Regions from separate parts of the Gordonia sp. VNK1 genome, predicted to be linked through region 2. Evidence: predicted binding sites of a transcription regulator. Region 2 holds the regulator's gene; each other region holds the start of a gene.
What was found. Region 2 encodes LexA, which represses DNA repair genes until DNA is damaged. Its sites were predicted from a motif close to CGAACANNTGTTCG; they were not measured.
Positions count from the first base shown of each region.

Region 1: a site for LexA is predicted at 1,811-1,824, ahead of ABLE94_RS23810 (DUF222 domain-containing protein). Genes of this name have one in related genera too.
Region 3: a site for LexA is predicted at 2,887-2,900, ahead of ABLE94_RS08340 (error-prone DNA polymerase). Genes of this name have one in related genera too.

Region 1 is NZ_JBDZDJ010000028.1:35,153-42,089, reverse strand. Features, by position in the region: gene ABLE94_RS23820 (isopenicillin N synthase family dioxygenase) at 1-610, shown strand, start outside; gene ABLE94_RS23815 (oxygenase MpaB family protein) at 612-1,676, opposite strand; gene ABLE94_RS23810 (DUF222 domain-containing protein) at 1,853-3,964, shown strand; gene ABLE94_RS23805 (5-oxoprolinase subunit C family protein) at 4,005-4,880, opposite strand; gene ABLE94_RS23800 (5-oxoprolinase subunit B family protein) at 4,877-5,539, opposite strand; gene ABLE94_RS23795 (carbohydrate kinase family protein) at 5,624-6,565, shown strand; gene ABLE94_RS23790 (citrate synthase) at 6,635-6,937, shown strand, end outside.
Region 2 is NZ_JBDZDJ010000003.1:40,461-47,397, reverse strand. Features, by position in the region: gene ABLE94_RS04165 (1-phosphofructokinase family hexose kinase) at 1-112, opposite strand, end outside; gene ABLE94_RS04160 (DeoR/GlpR family DNA-binding transcription regulator) at 109-879, opposite strand; gene ptsP (phosphoenolpyruvate--protein phosphotransferase) at 1,040-2,827, shown strand; gene lexA (transcriptional repressor LexA) at 2,867-3,607, opposite strand; gene ABLE94_RS04145 (LysM peptidoglycan-binding domain-containing protein) at 3,874-4,473, shown strand; gene nrdR (transcriptional regulator NrdR) at 4,498-5,004, shown strand; gene hrpA (ATP-dependent RNA helicase HrpA) at 4,978-6,937, opposite strand, start outside.
Region 3 is NZ_JBDZDJ010000005.1:176,723-183,659, reverse strand. Features, by position in the region: partial or broken gene ABLE94_RS08365 (arsenate reductase/protein-tyrosine-phosphatase family protein) at 1-520, opposite strand, end outside; gene arsB (ACR3 family arsenite efflux transporter) at 513-1,616, opposite strand; gene ABLE94_RS08355 (ArsR/SmtB family transcription factor) at 1,613-1,975, opposite strand; partial or broken gene ABLE94_RS08350 (helix-turn-helix domain-containing protein) at 2,132-2,568, shown strand; gene ABLE94_RS08340 (error-prone DNA polymerase) at 2,912-6,178, shown strand; gene ABLE94_RS08335 (DUF167 domain-containing protein) at 6,353-6,580, shown strand; gene ABLE94_RS08330 (tRNA (cytidine(34)-2'-O)-methyltransferase) at 6,813-6,937, opposite strand, start outside.

The DNA.
Region 1 (6,937 bases), on a different contig from region 2:
CGCCGAGGCGCGACGGGTCGCGCGCACCCTGACGCGCATCTTCGCCGATGCCCTGGACCTGCCGCCGGAGTTCTTCGACGCCTACACCGACCACTCACTCGACGTGCTGCGGATGAACAACTACGCACTGCCACCCGGCGAGGTGGACATCGACGGAGAGCTCACCGGCATGGGGGAGCACACCGACTACGGGATCGCCACCGTGCTGTGGGCCGATCAGGTCAAGGGGCTGCAGGTCCTTGATCACCACGGAAACTGGCACGACGTGGCACCGGCCGACGGCGCGCTCCTGATCAATCTCGGCGATCTCATGGCGCGCTGGACCAACGAGCGGTGGATGTCCACGCTGCATCGGGTGAAGCCGCCGATCGTCGACGGCACCATCGAACGGCGACGGTCGGCCGCGTACTTCCACGACGGCAACATCGACGCCACCATCTCGACGCTGCCGAGTTGTGTCGGCGCCGGCAGTCGATACTCACCGATCACCGTCGGTGAGCACATCGGCGCCAAACTTGCCGGATCTCGTGCCGGACAATCCAATCCGTATGCGCAACGTGACGCCGCCCGAGTGCGACAGGCGATGGTGCGCGGCCGCGGGCAACAGTAGGTCAGTCGCCGGTGACCATACCCGGGTACGTTGCCCGACGTGCGGCGTGCACCGGGCAATAGTGAATCGGGTTGTCGCGCTCGGATTCTGAAGGAAGATTGCGCGCCGGGGTCTGCACGAGTGGTGCGTCCTTCGGGACGCGGCCGTTGACACGGTCCCACGCATCGCGTGGACGCGGGTGGCGCAGATACCGTTTCGGGGTGAGCCGGTTCATGACGAGGTTGATCGCCCTGCCCAGCAACCGGAACAGCTTCTCGTCACGTTCGGTCCACGGCAGATTCATCATCTCGCGGATCGGCTCGTCGTAGAACCCGGTGGTCAGCCAGAGGAACGCCTTCGCGTTCCGCGGCGCGATGTGCCGGTGCCAGAGCCCTTTCGGGATGAACGACAAGAACGGCGGCGGGGGCAGCGTGGAGATGTCGAGGACCGTCCGGACCGACTCGTGATCGCGAAGAACATTGCGGCACATGTGGTCCCAGTACTCGAGGAAGTCCTCGTAGGTGTCCGGTACCGGACGCATCGAGACGCCGTACTGTGCGTACCACGCCTTGGATTCCTCGAACAGTTGCCGCTTGTCATCCTCGGTCAGCCACGGCCCGAAACGTTCACACAGACGGACATTGCCGTACCAGAAGGTGGCATGCGCCCAGTAGAAGACGTCCGGGTCGAGTGCGTGGTAGCGCGACCCGTCGGGCATGGTGCCCTTGATCGTGCGGTGATAGTCGCGGACCTCGTGGCCGGTCTCCGCGACGCCGTCGGTGGCGACGGGATCGAAGATGACACCGCTGATCGGATACAACGAGCGCATCAGACGTTCCCAGCGTTCACCGAAGAAATCCGAGTGATCCCAGACGGCCTGGCCGAGTTTCGGATGCATGTTCTGCATCGATCCCGCCCACAGCCCCTGGAACATGCCGGTCCAGGTTCCCCAGGTCTCCCACGTCTTGGATCCCGGTCCCAGCGGGGCGTACTCGTCGCGCGCGGCGTCGGAGGCGGTGGCGTCGGCGACCTCCGAGGCGGTGGTGTCACTCGCGTCGGTGGCGGGGGCGGGCGAAACCTGAGTCATGAGACGAAAGTTTAGAAGCGTCTCATTGGGGTGTCAATGTGGGCGCGCACCGCCCACGGGTGTCCACAGATTCCGGGGTGGGCGTCCTCGTCAGAAGTTTTTGTCGGTGGCCGTCTCTACAATGATGGTCAGATCGAAGAGAGCTTCGACGGTCATCTTGTTCGAGGGGGCGAGGAGTGAGCACCATTCCGTGGAGCGCGCGGATTCGTGGGGATGTGCGTGATGCGTTGCTGAAGCAGGGCCCGTCGCCGTGGCCGGGGTTGCCGCCGGAGTTTCTGTTCGGGGTGGATCCGGATCGGCTGGATCAGCATTCGATCAACGAGGTGCTGGTCGCGATGACCGAACTGGACCGGTGCCGCTCCTATATGGCGTGGCTGGACTCGTACTTCACCGCCTATGTGGTGAGGTGTCTGACCGACCGGCCGTTGGATGAGTCGGCGGAGTACGCGCAGATCGCGGCCGAACACATGTCCCGGACTCGGAATCTCGCGATGGTGACCACCCGGCGGATGCTGGATGAGGCGATCGTGATGGCCACCCGCCTGCCGAAGACCGGGCGGGCATTACGTGAGGGGCGGATCAGTCACAGTCAGTTCCGCACCTTGATCGACCGCACCAACCTGCTCGATCCGGGACCGGCCTTGCATCCGAACACCGCCCTGGTGGATGCGGCGATCGCGGAGCGGTTGTTCAGCAGGCAGGGGCAGTGGCCGGCGACGAGTTTGCGGGACATGGTCGACAAGATCGTCTTCCAGCACGCACCGGACGCGGTGCGGGAACCGCGGAAGCGGAACCTGGACAAGCGGGGTGTGTTCACTCATTTCGAGGGGGATGGGACCGGGGAGATCACCGGCACCATGTCCGCGGAGAACATCACGATCGCGGAGAAGACGATCGCGGCCCTGGCCGACTGCGCCTGCCGGAAGGATCCGCGGACGCGGCGGCAACGTCAGGCCGATGCCATGTACTCGTTGTTGTCGGGGACGCAGTTCGCGTGTGAGTGCGGGCGTGAGGACTGTCCGTCGGTGATCCCGGAGCCGGGGTGTATTCCGGATGTGCAGATCGTGTTGCACGTCATTGCCGATGAGACCACCGCCGCGGCGATCGAGGAACGCCAACGACAACAAGAACAGCAGGAACAGGAGCAGCGGGAGCAGCAGGCGCAGGAACAGCGGAGTTCTGCCGCCGACCGCGAATCCGGAGGTGGTGCAGCCGAATCGGTGGTGCAGGTCCGGCGGCCGGAACCGAAGCCAGAACCGGCTCTTGAGCCCGAGTCGACTGCGGATGCCGCCACCGATGCGGGTGTGGCGCAGATGTCCTTGCTCGAGGAGAGCGGCTCTGACGCGGAGAATGGAACTGCCGAAACGGAACTCGCACGCGGACCCGACACTGAGCGGGAGCCGCCCGCGGATACCCGCGCGGGTGTGGCGCGGATGTCGATGCCCAAGGAGAGCGCTGCTGCCGATGACCGGTGTCCTGATGCGGCGACCGACACCGACCAATCCGACACCGCGCCAACCGGCAGCGAATCATCCTCTGCCGACACCGAATCGGCCGCCGAGACGCCGATCGACGGCAACCTCGGCTACCTCGTCGGGCAGGGCGCGGTCATCCCCGAACAGATCCTCGACCTGATCAGCCGATACCCCACCACGATCCGACGGCTGGTGCCCAGGGGTGTGAGTCCCGAGGACGTCGAACTCCCGTCGGCGTTGCCGTCGGATCCGTACCGGTTGTCGACGGCGTTGGATGAGTTCATCCGGATGCGTCACGGTGAGTGCGTGATCCCAGCGTGCCGAGGTAGTGCGTTCGACGGGGATTGCGATCACGTGCACGAGTACGACCACGAGCATCCCGACCTCGGTGGGCAGACCACTCCCGACGGGCTGAACGCGAAGTGCCGTGGACATCACCTGCAGAAAACGCACTCTCGCTGGCTCGATGATCAGTACCGGGATGAGAACGGCCGACTGGTCACGATTTTCACCACCCCGGAAGGGCTGAACATTCCGGGACCGGCGGAAACCCTCGAAGATTTCTTCGGCGGGCTACGGCGCTACCGGTTCGCCGACCCACCCGCCGCACCACCGACACCACGGGAACCGGGCGTCATCTCGACCAGTAAGCGGGATCGGCTCGCCGCCAAATATGAACGGCGACGCCGCGAACGGGAACGCAACCGCGCCCGCATCGCCGACGGCGTCGACCCGTTGAACCCGCCACGCCCACGACGACGCAAGAAGCGATACCCCGTCGTGCCCGATGACGGCGCGCCACCACCCTTCTGAGGTGTCGGCGTTGACGGTGTCAGCGTTGACGCCCGCGGTATCAGCGCGCCCGGAAACGAAGGAGGTCTCCGGCCACAAGCTGGGCTGCCTGCGACAGCGCCGCCGCCGTCAGCACGGCGACGACCGGATAGCCGCCGGTGACGGGATGGTCGGCGAGAAAGATCACCGGCCGCCCTCCGGGCGGGATCTGGATCGAGCCGTGCGCAACGCCTTCCGACAGCAGTTCCGGCAGTTCGGTTCGATGCTCCAGAAGTGGTGCGGCACTGGACTCCGGCCGAACCAATCGCACCCCGACGCGGTCGGCCTCGGCGCTCGCCTCCCACACCCCGGTGAAGAGGATCTCGTGGCTCACCACATGCGCATGCCGTGGCCCGGTGACCGCATCGAGTTCCACCACCTGGTGATGATGGTCGGTGCGGACCGGCGCGAAGGTGGCCGCCGGCCACGCCGACGCGGCGTTCCCGACGGGCAGGGTGTCACCGGCGGCGATGGCGGGTGGGCCCAGTCCGGACAACGTGTCGGTCGACCGGGACCCGAGGACCGCCGGTACATCGATTCCGCCCCGCACCGCGAGATAGTTCCGGCATCCCCAGGTCGGTGCAGAAATACTCAGTATCGCACCGGGTTTCACGGTGGCCATCACGCCGAGGCCGATGGGAGCATCATCGATCATGACCCGTGTGGCGGCGCCGGTGACCGCGATGATCGTCTCCCGGTCGGCCCGAATCCGCAACCCGCCCAGCGTTGTCTCGATGACCGCGGCCGACTCATGGTTTCCCACAAGGCGATTGGACAGACGTAGTGACACCAGGTCGGCGGCGCCGGACACGGGGACCCCGAGATGGGCGTACCCCGAGCGCCCGAGATCCTGGATCGTGGCCAGCGGACCGGGGGTGATGACCTCGAGTGTGCTCATCGCCGGATCTCGTCCGCCTCGAACCGGACCAGCGTGCCCGGCGCGAGGAGCGACGGTGGTGTCGCGCTCTCGTCCCACACGGTGATACCGGTGTGCCCCAGCAGGTTCCAGCCGCCCGGACTCGACCGCGGATACACCGCGCTGTAACCGGCCGCGATGGCGACGGCCCCGGAGGGGACCCGGGTGCGTGGCTCGCTGCGGCGGCGCACCCGGGTGAGGGGATTGTCGGCATCGTCGTCGGGAACCAGATAGGCGAAACCCGGGGCGAATCCCATGAACTGCACCCGCCAACGGGTGCGCGTGTGCAATGCGATCACCCCGGCAACCGTCGTGCCCACCTGTTGCGCCACGTCGTCGAGGTCGGCGCCGTCATAGCGGACCACGATCCGTACCTCGTCGACCGGATCGCCGGAGCCCACCTCATCGCGGCCCGCGCCCCGTAGTACGCGGGCGATGCCCAGCGAATCCGCGCCGGAACCCCCCTCGAACTGCACCAGGACGGTCGTCGCACTGGGCACGATCTCGGTGAGGGTCGACAGGGCTCCGGCCGAATGTGCTTGCCGGAGAACGCTCTCGGCGTGCCGTACCGCGAGGGTGGGGTCATCGTCGGCGGAGAAGTCGAGCAGCACCGCATCGGGACCCGCGGGCAACTCGTTCATGTCAGCCGAATCTAGCACCCCGGGATGGCACACTGGGTCTGCAGTGAACGGGATGGCGGGCGAGGTGAACGCGGGAGTGGCTGGATGAGAGAGATCGTCGTCTGCGGCGAGGCGCTCGTCGATGTGGTCGCCACCGGCGCCCCGGCACCGAGTGGTAGGCTGCCCGCGCTGCAACCCGCGCTCGGCGGCGGCCCGTTCAACGTCGCCGTCACGCTCGGCCGCCTCGGGAGCGCGGTGTCGTTCTGCTCGGCGGTGTCCACCGACGACTACGGCGAGGCGATCGTCTCGGCGTTGGGACGCAGCGGTGTCGGCACCACCCTCGTGCAGCGTCGCGCCGAGCCGACGTCGCTCGCGCTGGCGACGATCGGCACCGACGGGGCGGCGCACTACTCCTTCTACGTCGACGGCACCGCCGACCGCCTCGTCGCCGACCCCGGCCCGTTCGCGCCGACGGTGTCGGCGGTCTGCTTCGGCACCCTCTCGCTGGTCCTCGAGCCCGGTGCGTCCGTCTACGAGCAGGTGATGCGACGCAGCCGCGGCGAGGGTCGTCTCGTCGTGCTCGATCCGAACATCCGTGCCGCGGTCATCGACGATCCGGACGCCTATCGGCGTCGGTTCGCGTCGTGGGTGGAGGCCGTCGACATCCTCAAACTCTCCGACGAGGATGCGCGGTGGCTGGCGCAGGGTCCGCACGGCACCGGTCCGCAGGATTGGTTTCGCGCGGGGGTGAGCGTGGTCTTCGTGACGGCGGGTTCGGCGGGCATCGACGTCGTCACCGCCGCCGGGCAGTCGCGCGTCCCGGCCCGGGCGGTGACCGTCGTCGACACCATCGGTGCAGGTGACAGCATCATGGGTGCGGTATTGCATCAACTCGACCGGTGGGGTGCGTTGGCGCCGACGGCGGTCGCCGAACTCTCGCCGCAGCAGTGGGAGGACGTCGCGCGGTTCGCCGTGGAGGTGGCGGGAATCACGGTGTCGAGGCCGGGGGCAGACCCTCCGTGGGCGAGCGAGCTGCGAAGCGACTAGGTTAGGTTACCGAGAGTCCTGAAATGGACGAGTTCTAGAGATCTCGCATCTGAGCGAAGGGGTCCACGAGTGTCCGCTGAAACAGTCCCGGCCGATAAGCAAAGCGAATCGGACTCGGCAACATTCACCTATCCCGGTGGGCAACTTGAGCTCCCGATCCTGAAAGCCACCGAGGGCAGTGACTCGGTGGCATTGGGCAAGTTCCTCTCCGAGACCGGTCTGACCACCTTCGACGGTGGTTTCGTCAACACCGCGTCGACGAAGTCGGCCATCACCTACATCGACGGCGATGCGGGCATCCTGCGCTACCGCGGCATCCCGATCGATCAGCTGGCCGAGAAGTCCACCTTCATCGAGGTGAGCTACCTGCTC
Region 2 (6,937 bases):
CGCCCGGTTCGGCGCGCACGGCCACCGCGCGTTGCACCTCACCGCGCTCGAGCGGCGCGGCGATCTCCAACGTGCGATCCAGGCTTGGATTGGCTGTGACGGTGAGGATCATGCGATCACGACCTCGATGCCGCGGGCCGAGAGGGCGGCGGCGTAGGAGGGATCGACACCGGCGTCGGTGATGAGGACGTCGACATCGTCGAGCGAGGCGAAGGACGAGAAGTCCTCGCGGTTCATCTTGGAGGAGTCCGCCAGGACGACGACGCGCTGGGCCGAGGCCACCAGTGCCGCCTTGACGGCCGCCTCCTCGGGGTCGGGGGTCGACAAGCCCATGTCCTCGCTGATGCCGTTGGTCCCGATGAACGCCACGGAGGTGCGGAAGGTGGCAAGGCGGGCCACGGTCTCGGCGCCCACCGCGGCCTGGGTGAGGCCGCGCACACGCCCGCCGACGAGATGCAGGGTGGCGTTCGGGTGACTCGCCAGCACCGTCGCGATCGGCAGGCTGCTGGTCACCATGTGCAGGCGGCGATCTGCCGGGATGGCGACGGCCGCCTGATAGGTGGTCGTCCCGGCGTCGAGGGACACCGACCCGCCGTCGGCCGGAAGGAAGGCGATCGCGGCCCGCCCGATGGCGGCCTTCTGGATGGTGTGGCTGGTCTCGCGCTCGGAGATGTCCTGCTCGTCGATGAGCTGCACCAGTTCGGGACGGACGGCGCCGCCATGGACACGCTGCAGGTGTCCGGAGCGCTCCAGGGTTGCCAGGTCGCGACGCACTGTCTCGCTGGTGACATCGAATCGCTCGGCGAGCGAGCTGACCGATGCGCGGCCATGCGAGCGAACCAGTTCGGCGATCGCCTGCTGTCTTTCTTCGGCGTACACGTTGCTCCGATCGGAGAGGACGGATGACGGGATGTCTGTGTCCATGTGGGTTTGGGCAAAACTTGATGTGGTTTTGGGTGGAACTCAATGTTGATATATCTGTGTTTACGCCTGTTTGTGTTGACAAGTCAAGGATTTCTTGTAACTTCGATCACAAGAGATGTTCGGCGGGCAGATTTTTCACAGATCGGGCCGCCGGGAGAGCGATCTCGCGACAGCACAGACCAGATCGGCCGACGACGGCCGAAACGAACCTCGAACGAAGGGCAGCGCAGTGAACGATCAGCAGGCTCAGGAACTGCGTGGGACCCCCGTGGTCGGCGGGAAGGCCTACGGGCCGGTGGTTCGCCCCGGCGAGCGCGTCGCCCCGGTGCATGACACCGCGACGATCCCGGAGGACGCGCGGGAGGCGGAGCAGTCCCGCTTCGTCGACGCGGCCGGGCTGGTGGCCGCCCGGCTGCGCGAACGTGCCTCACATGCCTCCGGTGCGGCCGCCGAGGTTCTCATCGCCACCGCCGGCCTCGCCGAGGACCGCGGCTGGATCGGTGCGGCGGGCAAGCTGATCTCCTCCGGGTCGTCGGCCGCATCGGCCGCGACCGCGGCGACCGACCAGTTCGCCGCGCTCTTCACCAAACTCGGCGGTCTGATGGCCGAACGCGTCACCGATCTCAACGATGTCCGCGATCGGGTCGTGGCCGAGTTGCTCGGACAACCCGAACCGGGTGTGCCGGTGCCCACCGAGCCGTCGGTGCTCTGCGCCGACGATCTGGCGCCGGCCGACACCGCCGGCCTCGATCCCAAACTGGTCACCGCGCTGGTGACGCGACTCGGCGGGCCGACCAGTCACACCGCGATCATCGCCCGGCAGCTGGGCATCCCGTGCATCGTCGCGGTCGCCGACCTCGACGAGGTACCCGCCGGAACCCTGGTGCTCGTCGACGGCACCGCCGGAACCGTTGTGCTGGAACCGGATCCGGAGCAGGCGCAGGCGGCCGTCGACGAGAGCCGGCGCGAGGCGGAACTCGTCGCGGGCTGGTCGGGGCCGGGGCACACCGCCGACGGTCACGAGGCGGCCATCCTGGCCAACGTCGCCGACGGTGTCTCCGCGCGCGCCGCCACCGCCTATCCGGTCGAGGGAGTGGGCCTGTTCCGGACCGAACTGGCCTTCCTCGACAGCGCCGAGGCACCCACGGTGGCCGAGCAGACCGAGCTCTACCGCGAGGTGCTCGAGGCGTTCGGGGGCAAGAAGGTCGTCGTGCGGACGCTCGACGCGGGTTCGGACAAGCCGTTGAAATTCGTCGACCACGGCACCGAGGCCAACCCCGCTCTGGGGGTCCGGGGTAATCGGATCACCGCTCGGCATCCGGAGATCCGCGCCGGGCAACTCGACGCCATCGCGGCGGCCGCCCGGGAGACCGGCAGCACTCCATGGGTGATGGCACCGATGATCGCCTCGGCCGACGAGGCCGCGGAGTTCGCGGCACAGGTCCGCGGGCGTGGTCTGGTCGCCGGGGTGATGGTCGAGATCCCGTCCGCCGCGATCCTCGCGTCGTCGATCCTCGCCGAGGTCGACTTCGTGTCGATCGGAACCAACGATCTGACGCAGTACACGATGGCCGCCGACCGCATGTCGGCCGATCTGGCCGAACTCACCGATCCGTGGCAGCCCGCGGTGCTCGCGCTCATCTCGATGGTGGCCGAGGCCGGGAAACGTACGGGTAAACCGGTCGGCGTCTGCGGTGAGGCCGCCGCCGACCCGCTGCTGGCCTGCGTACTCGTCGGACTCGGCGTCACCTCGCTGTCGAGTGCTCCGGCGGCGTCGGCGGCGGTCGGTGCCAAACTCGGCGGCGTCACACTCGATGCGTGCCGTGCCGCGGCGAGTGCTGCCCTCGCGACCGCCTCCCCGGCGGCCGCACGTGAGGCCGCCACCGCGGCGCTCGCCGGCTGAATTTCGGCGAGCGCCGCACCGGGCGGGCCCGGAGCCGGATCAGATCCGGCGCATCACCGTGACGACCTTGCCCAGGATGGCGGCGTCGTCGCCGGGGATGGGTTCGAAATGCTCGTTGTGCGGCATCAGCCACACGTGACCGTCCTTGCGCTTGAAGGTCTTCACGGTCGCCTCGCCGTCGATCATCGCGGCGACGATGTCACCGTTGTCGGCCACGTTCTGCTGCCGGACGACGACCCAGTCGCCGTCACAGATCGCGGCGTCGATCATCGACTCGCCGACCACCTTCAGCAGGAACAGTGAACCCTCGCCGACGAGTTCACGCGGCAGCGGGAAGACGTCCTCGACGGCCTCCTCGGCGAGGATCGGTCCACCGGCCGCGATGCGCCCGAGAACCGGGACGAAGGTCGGGGCGGGCAGATTCGACGCGACCGCGGTGTCGTCCGGTGGGGTGTGCTCGCCGTCCTGCACGTTGACCGCGCGTGGGCGGTTGTGGTCGCGCTTGAGCAGTCCCTTGCGTTCCAGTGTCCGCAGCTGATGGGCGACCGACGACGTCGAGGCCAGCCCGACGGCGTCGCCGATCTCGCGGATGCTCGGCGGATAGCCGCGCTCGCGCACCGACTTGCGGATCACATCGAGCACGCCCCGCTGACGCGGCGTGAGCGAGGCCTCCGCGGCCGCCGCGTCGAACGGGACCTCCGGCTCGTCGGCGGCGGCCGATCCGCGGCCGCGCTTGGTCGACGACGTCGACGTCGTCGAACGTCGGTTCTTCTCACTCATCGGGTGTTCGATCCTTTCGGTCGGAAACTCTGTTGTGGTCGGACGGTGTTGTCGGTGGTCCGGTGCGGTCGGTTGTCCCGTGCAGTCGGTGGTCCGGTGCGGCCGGGGTTTGTCCGCGGGTCTGCGCTGCTGGTCAACGGCCAGGTTAGTCCAGGTCACCGACAACTTCAAACATTTGTTCGACGTGTTGCGAGAAATTGTCGGAGGTGCGTGATAGAACTTCGAACATCAGTTCCTCGAACGAGTGATCGAGATCGGAGACTCTCATGCAGAACACCTTGGTTCGCAGTGAAACCGCAGGTCAGGCGCGTCGGGCGACGGTTCGGCGCACCCCGTCCGGTGCCCGTTTCGGTGCCGCTCCCGATGCCCGGGGTGCGGCGCGAGACGATGTCACGCCCCGGCGCGGCGCGATCGTGCATGCCGGACGGCCGGTGCCGGCTCGCCGCGCCACCCCGGCGGCGCGGCACCGGCACCTCCACCGCCCGGCCGACAATCGTCCGGTCGACCGGCCCCGGGTCGCGATCCCCAGGCGCCCGGCCGGGACGCCGTGCGCCGCGCCCGCGTCGCAGTCCCGTCGGGCGGGCCGTCGCGGTGCCGCGGTGGCCCTGCTGACCGGGGTGGCGCTGGCGATGCTGGTGTGGCTGATCGGTGTCGCCGGCAGCGATTACCAGGAATCCACCGCCCCCACGCCGGTGGCCACGCAGGTGGTGCACGTCCGGGCGGGGGAGTCGCTGAACTCCGTCGCCGCGCGCGTCGCGCCCGAGATGCCGCGGCAGGCGGTCATCGACGAGATCGTCGAGCTCAACGACATGGGTGGCAGCGCCCTGCGTGTCGGTCAGGCGCTGCTGACGCCCGCATATCGCTGAGCGGTGAGGCGCTATTCTCGATGCATGCGCTGCCCGTTCTGCAGGAATGATGACACCAAGGTCATCGACTCCCGAGTCGCCGACGAGGGACAGGCGATCCGTCGTCGCCGTTCGTGCAGCGCCTGTGGCCGACGATTCTCCACCGTGGAGACCGCCGTGCTGGCGGTGGTTAAGCGCAACGGCGTCACCGAACCGTTCAGTCGGGAGAAGGTGATGCGCGGGGTGCGCCGCGCCTGCCAGGGACGGCACGTCCACGAGGACGATCTGGCCCAGTTGGCGCAGCAGGTCGAAGAGACGGTGCGCGCCTCGGGCGTCGCGGAGATCCCCAGCAACGAGGTCGGTCTCGCCATTCTCAAACCGTTGCGTGACCTCGACGAGGTCGCCTATCTCCGGTTCGCGTCGGTGTACCGGTCGTTCGATTCCCTCGAGGACTTCCAACGCGAGATCGACGATCTGCAGGGCAATCTCACGCGGCGCAACGGCACGGATGCGCCCGATGCCCTCTCAGCCGAGTCGATCCAGGGTTCGTAGCGCACGCTTCTCCGAGATCGGATATCGGGTGCCCAGCCGCTGGGCGAACAGACCCACCCGCAGTTCCTCGACCATCCAATGCGCCTGTTCGTTGACGAGATCGCGACGGGCCTCGGGTACCTCGGCGAGTCGCTGATTCCACCGCCCGGTGACCCGGTCGAGCGTGCCCATGGCCGCCCGGTCCCGGTCCGCCGATCCCGGAAGGTGTTCCAGCCGTTCGCGTGCGGCCGCCAGATATCTCGGGAGTTCGGCCAGGTGCTCACGCGGGGTGGCCAGCACGAAGCCGTCGAAGATCAGGTTGGCCAGTTGCTCGGCGACGTCGTCGGCGGCGACCTGACCGGAATGCTCATCGATCGCCTGACGCAGCGGCGCGACCATCCGGAGTGCGTTGACGGCCGAGGCGAGATACTCCGGTGCGGCCGAACGTACGCGCGGACCGAGTGCGGCGGCCAGCGCATCGAACTGCTGCGGTGACCGCACCCGGGCCGCCGCGTCGACGTCGACGAGGTCCCGGATGGCCCGCCTGGTGCAGTCGGCGAAGAACTCGCTGGAATCCCGGTAGGGGTTCTGGCTCAACGCGAGTCGCCCGGCGGGGTCGAGGCCCGACGATGCCTTCGACGAGAGCCCGGTGATGGTGTGGTCGAGCAGCGCGATGACACCGACGACCCGCATCCGGTTGGCCTCGTCCTCGGTGGCGGCGGTGGCCCGCGCGACGCCCACGGATCGGCCGGGATCCCCGACGGCACGCAACGTGGGATGGCGGGTGATGTGTTGGCCCGCGACGTCGGCGGTCTCGGTGGCCGCCAGGGTGCCGAGCCCGTCGGCGGTCCAGGTGGTGTACACCGCGGCCGGGGGTGTCGGTCGACGGTCCGCTCCGTCGGCGGTGAGATCTGTGAACGACTTGCTGCGCCTGCGGATCTCGCCCGAATCGTCGATGACGGCGAAGGTGATCCGCAGGTGGGCGGGCAGGCGGTCGACGGCGAAGTCCGCCGGTGTCACGGTGTGCCGGGTGATCGTCGACAACTCGCGGGCCAGCCCACGGACCAGTGGTTCGGAGCGCGGCGTCAGCCGGGACAGGGCCAGATCGGCGAAGCGCTGTGCCGGGGCCATTGTCTTGCGAAGCTGTTTGGGCAGGGTCTTGACGAGTTCGGTGGCCAGTTCCGATCGCATTCCCGGTACCAGCCAATCGAATCCGGCGTTGCGGACGTGGGGGAGCAGGGCCTGCGGAATGACGACGGTGACCCCGTCGTCGGGTGCGCCCGGCTCGAATCGGTAGCGCAGTTCCAGGCGGGTGTCGCCCTGCTGCCATGCCCCCGGATAGTCGGTGTCGGCGACGGCGACGTCGGCGGCCACATCGGCGGGGGTCAGATCCAGCAGGGTCGGGTCGGTGCGCCGCGCCGACTTCCACCACGTGTCGAAATGCCGCGCCGAGGTCACCTCGGCGGGGATGCGCTTGTCGTAGAACTCGTAGAGCTGCTCCTCGGAGATCACCACGTCGCGACGCCGGGCGCGGTGCTCGACGTCGGCGGCCTCGGTCAGCAACTGCCGATTCTGTTCGAAGAAACGATGATTCGTCCGCCAGTCGCCCTCGACGAGGGCATGGCGGATGAACAGGTCGCGCGACACCTCGGGGTCGATCGGGCCGTAGTTGACGCGTCGGCGCGCCACCAGCGTCACGCCGTAGAGGGTGACGCGCTCATAGGCCATCGCGGCGCCGCGCGTGGAGGACCAGTGCGGTTCGCTGTGGGTGCGTTTCACCAGATCGCCGGCGAGCTTCTCCGCCCACAACGGGTCGACCCCGGCCACCGTGTGCGCGAACAGCCGGGACGTCTCGATGATCTCGGCGGCCATCAGGAAGGCCGGCGGTTTCCTGGACACCGACGACCCGGGGAAGATCATCAGCGTGGTGTTGCGGGCACCGGTGTACTCGCGG
Region 3 (6,937 bases), on a different contig from region 2:
CCATCGACACCACCACGTCAGCGGCAGCGACCACATCGTCGGTGAGCGGTTTGGGGTACTCGGTGCCCAAGTCGACGCCGATCTCAGACATCGCCTCGACGACGGTCGGGTTGATCGAATGCGCGGGCACCGATCCGCCGGAGCGCACGTGTACCCGACCGGCGGCGTGATGGGTCAACAATCCGGCGGCCATCTGCGAGCGGCGGGCGTTCTGCACACAGATGAACAAGACCTCGGGCACATCCTTGGGTACCGAACCCTCCGCCTGGGCCAGTGCGCGTAACCGATCAGCAGCGAATCGTCCCGCCAAGGTCGTCAGGTGCGCGTGCACCCGGGAGGTGCGCCGTAACGCGGTGTAGGACTCGAACACACAGCGTTCCACCGTCTGGCGAGACACCACACCCTCGTACTTGGTGGCCAGGTCAGCGGTGGTGCGGGCGAGCACGGTATGGTCATCAACAGTTCGGGTTGGGCGGTGTTCGCCGCGACTCAGCTGCTCGTCCAACACATTCTCAGGCATCGCGACCTGGCTCCTTCGATACATCTGGGCTAGAGGCGGTGCTCGGGCTGGTGAAGCGTTTCCGCAATGCCAGGGACACGTACACGAGGGCGACGAGGACCGGCACTTCGATGAGTGGTCCGATGACTCCGGCGAGAGTCTGGCCGGAGGTCGCACCGTAGGTGGCGATCGCGACGGCGATGGCGAGCTCGAAGTTGTTGCCCGCGGCGGTGAATGCGAGCGTGGTGGTCCGCTCGTAACCGAGTCCCATCACGGCGCCGAGGAGGAATCCGCCGCCCCACATCACCGCGAAGTAGATCAGCAGCGGGAGCGCGATCCGCACGACGTCCCAGGGTTGCGAGGTGATCTGCTCACCCTGCAAGGCGAACAGGATGACGATGGTGAAGAGCAGCCCGTAGAGCGCCCACGGACCCAACCGCGGGAGGAACGAGGATTCGTACCAGTCGCGGCCTTTGGTCCGTTCGCCGATGCGGCGGGTGAGGTAGCCGGCGACCAGGGGGATGCCGAGGAAGATCAGGACCGACTTCGCGATCTGCCACGGCGAGGCGTCGATCGTGGTCTGTTCCAGGCCGAGCCAGCCGGGTAGCACCGAGAGGTAGAACCAGCCCAGCACGGCGAACATGATCACCTGGAACACCGAGTTCAGCGCGACGAGGACGGCAGCGGCTTCGCGGTCACCGCAGGCCAGGTCGTTCCAGATGATGACCATCGCGATGCAGCGGGCCAGTCCGACGATGATCAGTCCGGTCCGGTATTCCGGCAGATCCGGGAGTAGCAGCCAGGCCAGCGCGAACATCAACGCCGGTCCGATGATCCAGTTGAGCAGAAGCGATCCGAGCAGCAGGCGACGGTCACCGGTGACCGAATCGAGCCGGTCGTAGCGCACCTTGGCCAGCACCGGGTACATCATGATCAGCAGGCCGAGGGTGATCGGCAGCGAGATGCCGTCGAGTTCTACCGCCGCCAGGGTGTCACCCAGGCCCGGGACAACTCGGCCGAGCAGCAGGCCGGCGACCATCGCGGCGCCGATCCACACCGGTAGGAACCGGTCGAGCATCGACAACTTTCCCGCGACCGCGGTGTCGGTGGCGGTCACTGGTCGGCCTCGCACGAACGCGTTTCCCCCACGACCGTGGCGAGATCTCCCAGCAGGGCTGACAGTTGTTGCAATGCTTCGGTATTCACGCGGTAGTACACCCAGGTCGCGCGCCGTTCGCTCGTCACCAGACCTGCCTGACGCAGAACCTTCAGATGATGCGAGATCGTCGGCTGCGACAGCTCGAACGGTCCGGAGATGTCGCACACGCACGCCTCGCCGCCCGGATGCGCAGCGACCTCCGAGAGCAACCGCAGCCGAACCGGGTCCGCGAGCGCCTTCAACAGTGGGGTGACAGCCCCGGTCTCGTCAGTGCTGAGGCCGCGGCCGGGTGGCAGCAGGAGATTCTTATTCGACACACGTCAATATTGATACACGTCGATTCAGGCGACAAGACGACCGATCTGGAGGCAGGCTTGTGTTTCGCATCGATATCCACGACACGCTGTCGGTTGGGCTTCGATCGAACCGACCTCGTCGGGTCAGATCACGCTGCCGCACTCAACGCTCAGACGGTGGCTGTTAACAACCCTATCGACCCTGTCGTGCGTCTGGCTATCTCGCAGTGGCCTGATGATGCACCGCGCGGAGTGGTCTCGACGTTCTGCGCCGAACACGGAATTTCCCGGAAGTCGTTCTACGAGTTGCGTAAACGTGCCAAGGACGAGGGGGCCGCGGCGGTGCTGGAACCCCGCACCCGCCGCCCGAAGTCGAGCCCGTCGGCGCTGAGTGACGAGGTCAAGGGCAAGCAGTCGCGGTGCGCGCTGCCCTAGAGGCTTCCGGTCTGGATCACGAACCGATCAGCGTGCATGACAAGATGCAGTCGATGGGCCTGACGGAGGTCCCCTCGACGGCATCGCTGGCCCGTATCTTGTCCTGCTCCGAACTGTCAGTACCTCCGGGACCGTCAGCGTGGATGCAGTCACCTACATATTCGGTGCCATCGAGTTGCCAGCACGCGTCCGGTGCCGGATAGACGAACCGCCGCCACGCCGAGCGAGGCTTCTTCTTCGGTTCACGGTGAGCCACACCGGCCTCGCGGAACACGGTCGTCATCGCCAACACCGACGGAGAGGTCGTTGTCGAGCACCCTCGACCCACTCCCGGAGTTAGCTACGTCGGCAATCGACAACCCCGCGGCCCACGCCCCACGAAGACCAGACCGTCACCGAAGTCCTGACACACCAAGTGTCACCGATGGCCTGACGCAGAACTGTCACCTATGTACCGATACATCACAGACCTAGACGGCCGGTGCGATGACCAGTATCGAACGCATGTTCTATGATGAACGGATGGGTTGGAACCAGGGGCCACCGACGTGGTCGGAGATGGAGCGAGTCCTCTCCGGGCGTGCGCGCGCCTCCGACGGTCACGATCGTCCCGGTGAGTTCTTCGGCCCCGGCGACGGTGGGGACTCGCCGGCCTGGTCACGTAAGCGTGGACCCTACGTGGCGCCGGAGATCCGGACCGAGTCCTCGTCGGTCCGCTACGCGGAACTGCACGCGCACAGCGCCTACAGCTTTCTCGACGGCGCGTCGATGCCCGAGGAGATGGTCGCCGAGGCGCAGCGGCTGGATCTGACGGCATTGTCGATCACCGACCACGACGGCTTCTACGGCGTGGTGCGATTCGCCGAGGCGGCAAGGGAATTCGGCATGCCGACGGTGTTCGGTGCGGAGCTGTCGCTGCAGCCGGATGTGGCCCGGACCGGCGTGACGGATCCGCCCGGCGAACATCTGCTGGTGCTGGCGCGAGACAGTGAGGGATATCGGCGACTGTCGCGGGTGATCGCCGACGCACACATGTCCGGAGGCGAGAAGGGGCTGCTGCGCTACGACGCCGACCGCCTCATCGCCGACGCCGGACATTGGCTGGTGCTGACCGGCTGTCGTAAGGGGGCGGTGCGCCGAGCGCTGGATCGCGGGGGGCTCCCGGCCGCGGAGAAGGCGCTCGGTGGTCTGATCGACCGCTACGGAGCCGGTGGTGTGGTCGTCGAACTCACCGCGCAGGGGCTTCCCGACGACGATGCCCGCAACGCGGCGCTGGCCGGTCTGGCCACCCGGTTCGGGATACCGACGGTGGCCACCGCCGGAGCCCATTTCGCCGGACCGCCACGACGTCGGCTGGCGATGGCGATGGCGGCGGTACGGGCCCGCACCGACATCGAGACCATCGAGGGATGGATGCCCGGGGTCGGCGGAGCGCACCTGCGCAGTGGCGACGAGATGGCTCGGATGTTGCCCGCACATCCCGAGGCGATCGACAACGCCGTGCAGATCGCTGCCGACTGCGCCTTCGAATTGGGTTTGATCGCACCGAAACTGCCGCCCTTCGATGTTCCCGACGGGCACACCGAGGCCACCTGGCTGCGGCATCTCACGATGACCCGGGCCGCCGCGAGGTATGGCACCCCCACGCGGCATCCCCAGGCGTATCGACAGATCGAACACGAACTGGCGATCATCGATACCCTCTCCTTCCCCGGGTACTTCCTCGTCGTCGCCGACATCGTCGACTTCTGCAAACGCAACGACATCCTCTGCCAGGGACGGGGGAGCGCCGCGAACTCCGCGGTCTGTTACGCCCTCGGCATCACCAATGTCGATCCGGTGGCCAACGAGTTGCTGTTCGAGCGGTTCCTCTCACCCGAACGTGACGGGCCGCCCGACATCGACGTCGACATCGAGTCCGACCGGCGGGAAGAGGCGATCCAGTACGTCTACCGGCGTTACGGCCGCGACTTCAGCGCCCAGGTGGCCAACGTGATCACCTATCGGCAACGGTCATCCGTACGCGACAGTGCCAAGGCGTTGGGCTATGCCACCGGGCAGCAGGATGCGTGGGCCACGATGCCGCAGGACGCGCCCGCCGACGTTCGTGAACTTGCCGACGAGATCGGGGGAATGCCAAGACATTTGGGAATCCACTCCGGTGGCATGGTGATCTGCGACCGGCCGATCGCCGACGTCTGTCCCACCGAGTGGGCTCGGATGGCCGACCGCAGCGTCCTGCAATGGGACAAAGATGACTGTGCGGCAATCGGTTTGGTGAAGTTCGATCTCCTGGGTCTGGGGATGCTCTCGGCGTTGCACTATGCGATCGATCTCGTAGCCGAACACAAGGACCTGCACGTCGACCTGGCCACCCTCGACCTCGCCGAGACCGCGGTGTACGACATGTTGTGCCGCGCCGACTCGGTCGGTGTGTTCCAGGTGGAATCCCGTGCGCAGATGGCCACGCTGCCACGCCTGAAGCCCCGCTGTTTCTACGATCTGGTGGTGGAGGTCGCGCTGATCCGTCCCGGGCCCATCCAGGGCGGGTCGGTGCATCCCTACATCCGGCGGCGCAACGGGACCGAGCCGGTCGGCGTCGAGCACCCGTCGATGTTCAAGGCGCTCGAACGCACGCTGGGGGTGCCGCTGTTTCAGGAACAGTTGATGCAGTTGGCCGTTGACGTCGCGGGCTTCGACGCCACCGAGGCCGACCAGTTGCGTCGGGCAATGGGTTCCAAGCGGTCACCGGAGAAGATGCAGCGACTGCGTCAGCGGTTCTACGACGGCATGGAGTCGACCCACGGGATCACCGGGGACACCGCCGACCGGATCTTCGAGAAGATGGCGGCCTTCGCCAATTTCGGTTTCCCGGAAAGTCATTCGCAGAGTTTCGCCTCGCTAGTGTTCTATTCGTCGTGGTTCAAGTTGCATCACCCTGCCGCTTTCTGTGCGGCGTTGCTGCGGGCGCAACCGATGGGCTTCTACTCGCCCCAGTCGCTGGTGGCCGATGCGCGCCGACACGGTGTGCGGGTTCACCGACCCGACATCAACCGTTCACGCGCCGAGGCGACCCTGGAAAATCATGGGGAGGAGGTCCGGCTGGGCTTGTCTGGGGTTCGTGGGGTGGGCGACGAGGTGGCCGAACGGATCATCGAGGCGCGTTGTGCCGACGGCGACTTCACCGGTCTCGCCGATCTGTCCCGACGAGCCGGGTTGACCACCCGGCAATTGGAGGGACTGGCCGGGGCGGGGGCCTTCGAGACGTTCGGACTCAGTCGGCGGCAGGCGTTGTGGGAGGCCGGTGCGGCGTCGACGGCGCGTCCGGAGCACCTCGATCTCCCTCAGGCATCAACGACCCCGATGCTGCCGGGACTCACCGATGTGGAGTTGGCCGCCACCGACGCGTGGGCCACCGGTATCACACCGGCGTCCTATCCGACCCAGTATCTGCGACCGCGATTGGCGGCGTTGGGGGTGATCCCCGCCGACGGTCTGTTGGCCGTCCCGGACGGTTCCCGGGTCCTGGTGGGCGGGGCGGTCACCCATCGTCAGCGCCCGGCCACGGCCTCGGGTGTGACATTCATCAACCTCGAGGACGAGACCGGCATGGTCAACGTCGTCTGTTCGGTGGGTTTGTGGTCGAAGTACCGGGAACTGGCGCATACGGCCACCGCACTGCTGGTCCGGGGTCGGGTGCAGAACGCCGAGGGCGCTGTCACGGTGGTCGCGGATCGCTTGCAGCGCATGGATCTTCGCGTGGGGTCTCGTTCGCGTGACTGGCACTGAGCGGAGAATCCGAGCGGATGGGGCACAATGTGTGCCACGAGTGAAATCACGCGTGCGACGACACGCGACTTCGTGGATCATGACCCGGGGTTCGTGGCATATCCGGCAGACGAGCCGTCCAGATATGACAGTGACAGTGTTTCTGTGTGAGAACGACGTGAGGGGAAGCGACGCATGCCGCAACAGGTGATCGTCACGGCCAAGCCGAGCAGCCGAAAGGGGCCGCTGGTCGAGACCGGACCCGATGGTGCGATCACCATTTTCGTGCGGGAGCCGGCCACCGAGGGCAAGGCCAACAAGGCCATCGCCGAGCTGCTCGCCAAGCACCTCGGAGTACCCAAGAGCCGTGTTGCCCTGGTCGGCGGTGCCACGTCCCGCACCAAGCGGTTCCGGGTGAGCTGAGCGGTGGACGCCACCCGGGGGCGGGCGATGGCCACCGACGAGATCCTTCATCGGCGCCGGGGCGAGGTGGCTTCGGCGACCTGACGACGAACGCGAAGCCCTCGCTCTGTGGTGGTCGGAGGCAGACACCCGACATCATCGCCGACAACGTCGACAATTTTCTGGAGACCGCGCTTCTCGAACTCGCCGACCGCTACGCCGTGTCCGTCGACTGACCGCTCGCCGCGAGGCCTCAGACCGAGCCGGCGAATCCCTGCTGACGCCACGCCTCATACACCGCGATGCTCGCTGCGTTGGCCAGATTGTGTGACCGCCGTCCGGCCAGCATCGGGATCCGGATGCGATCGGTGACCTCGG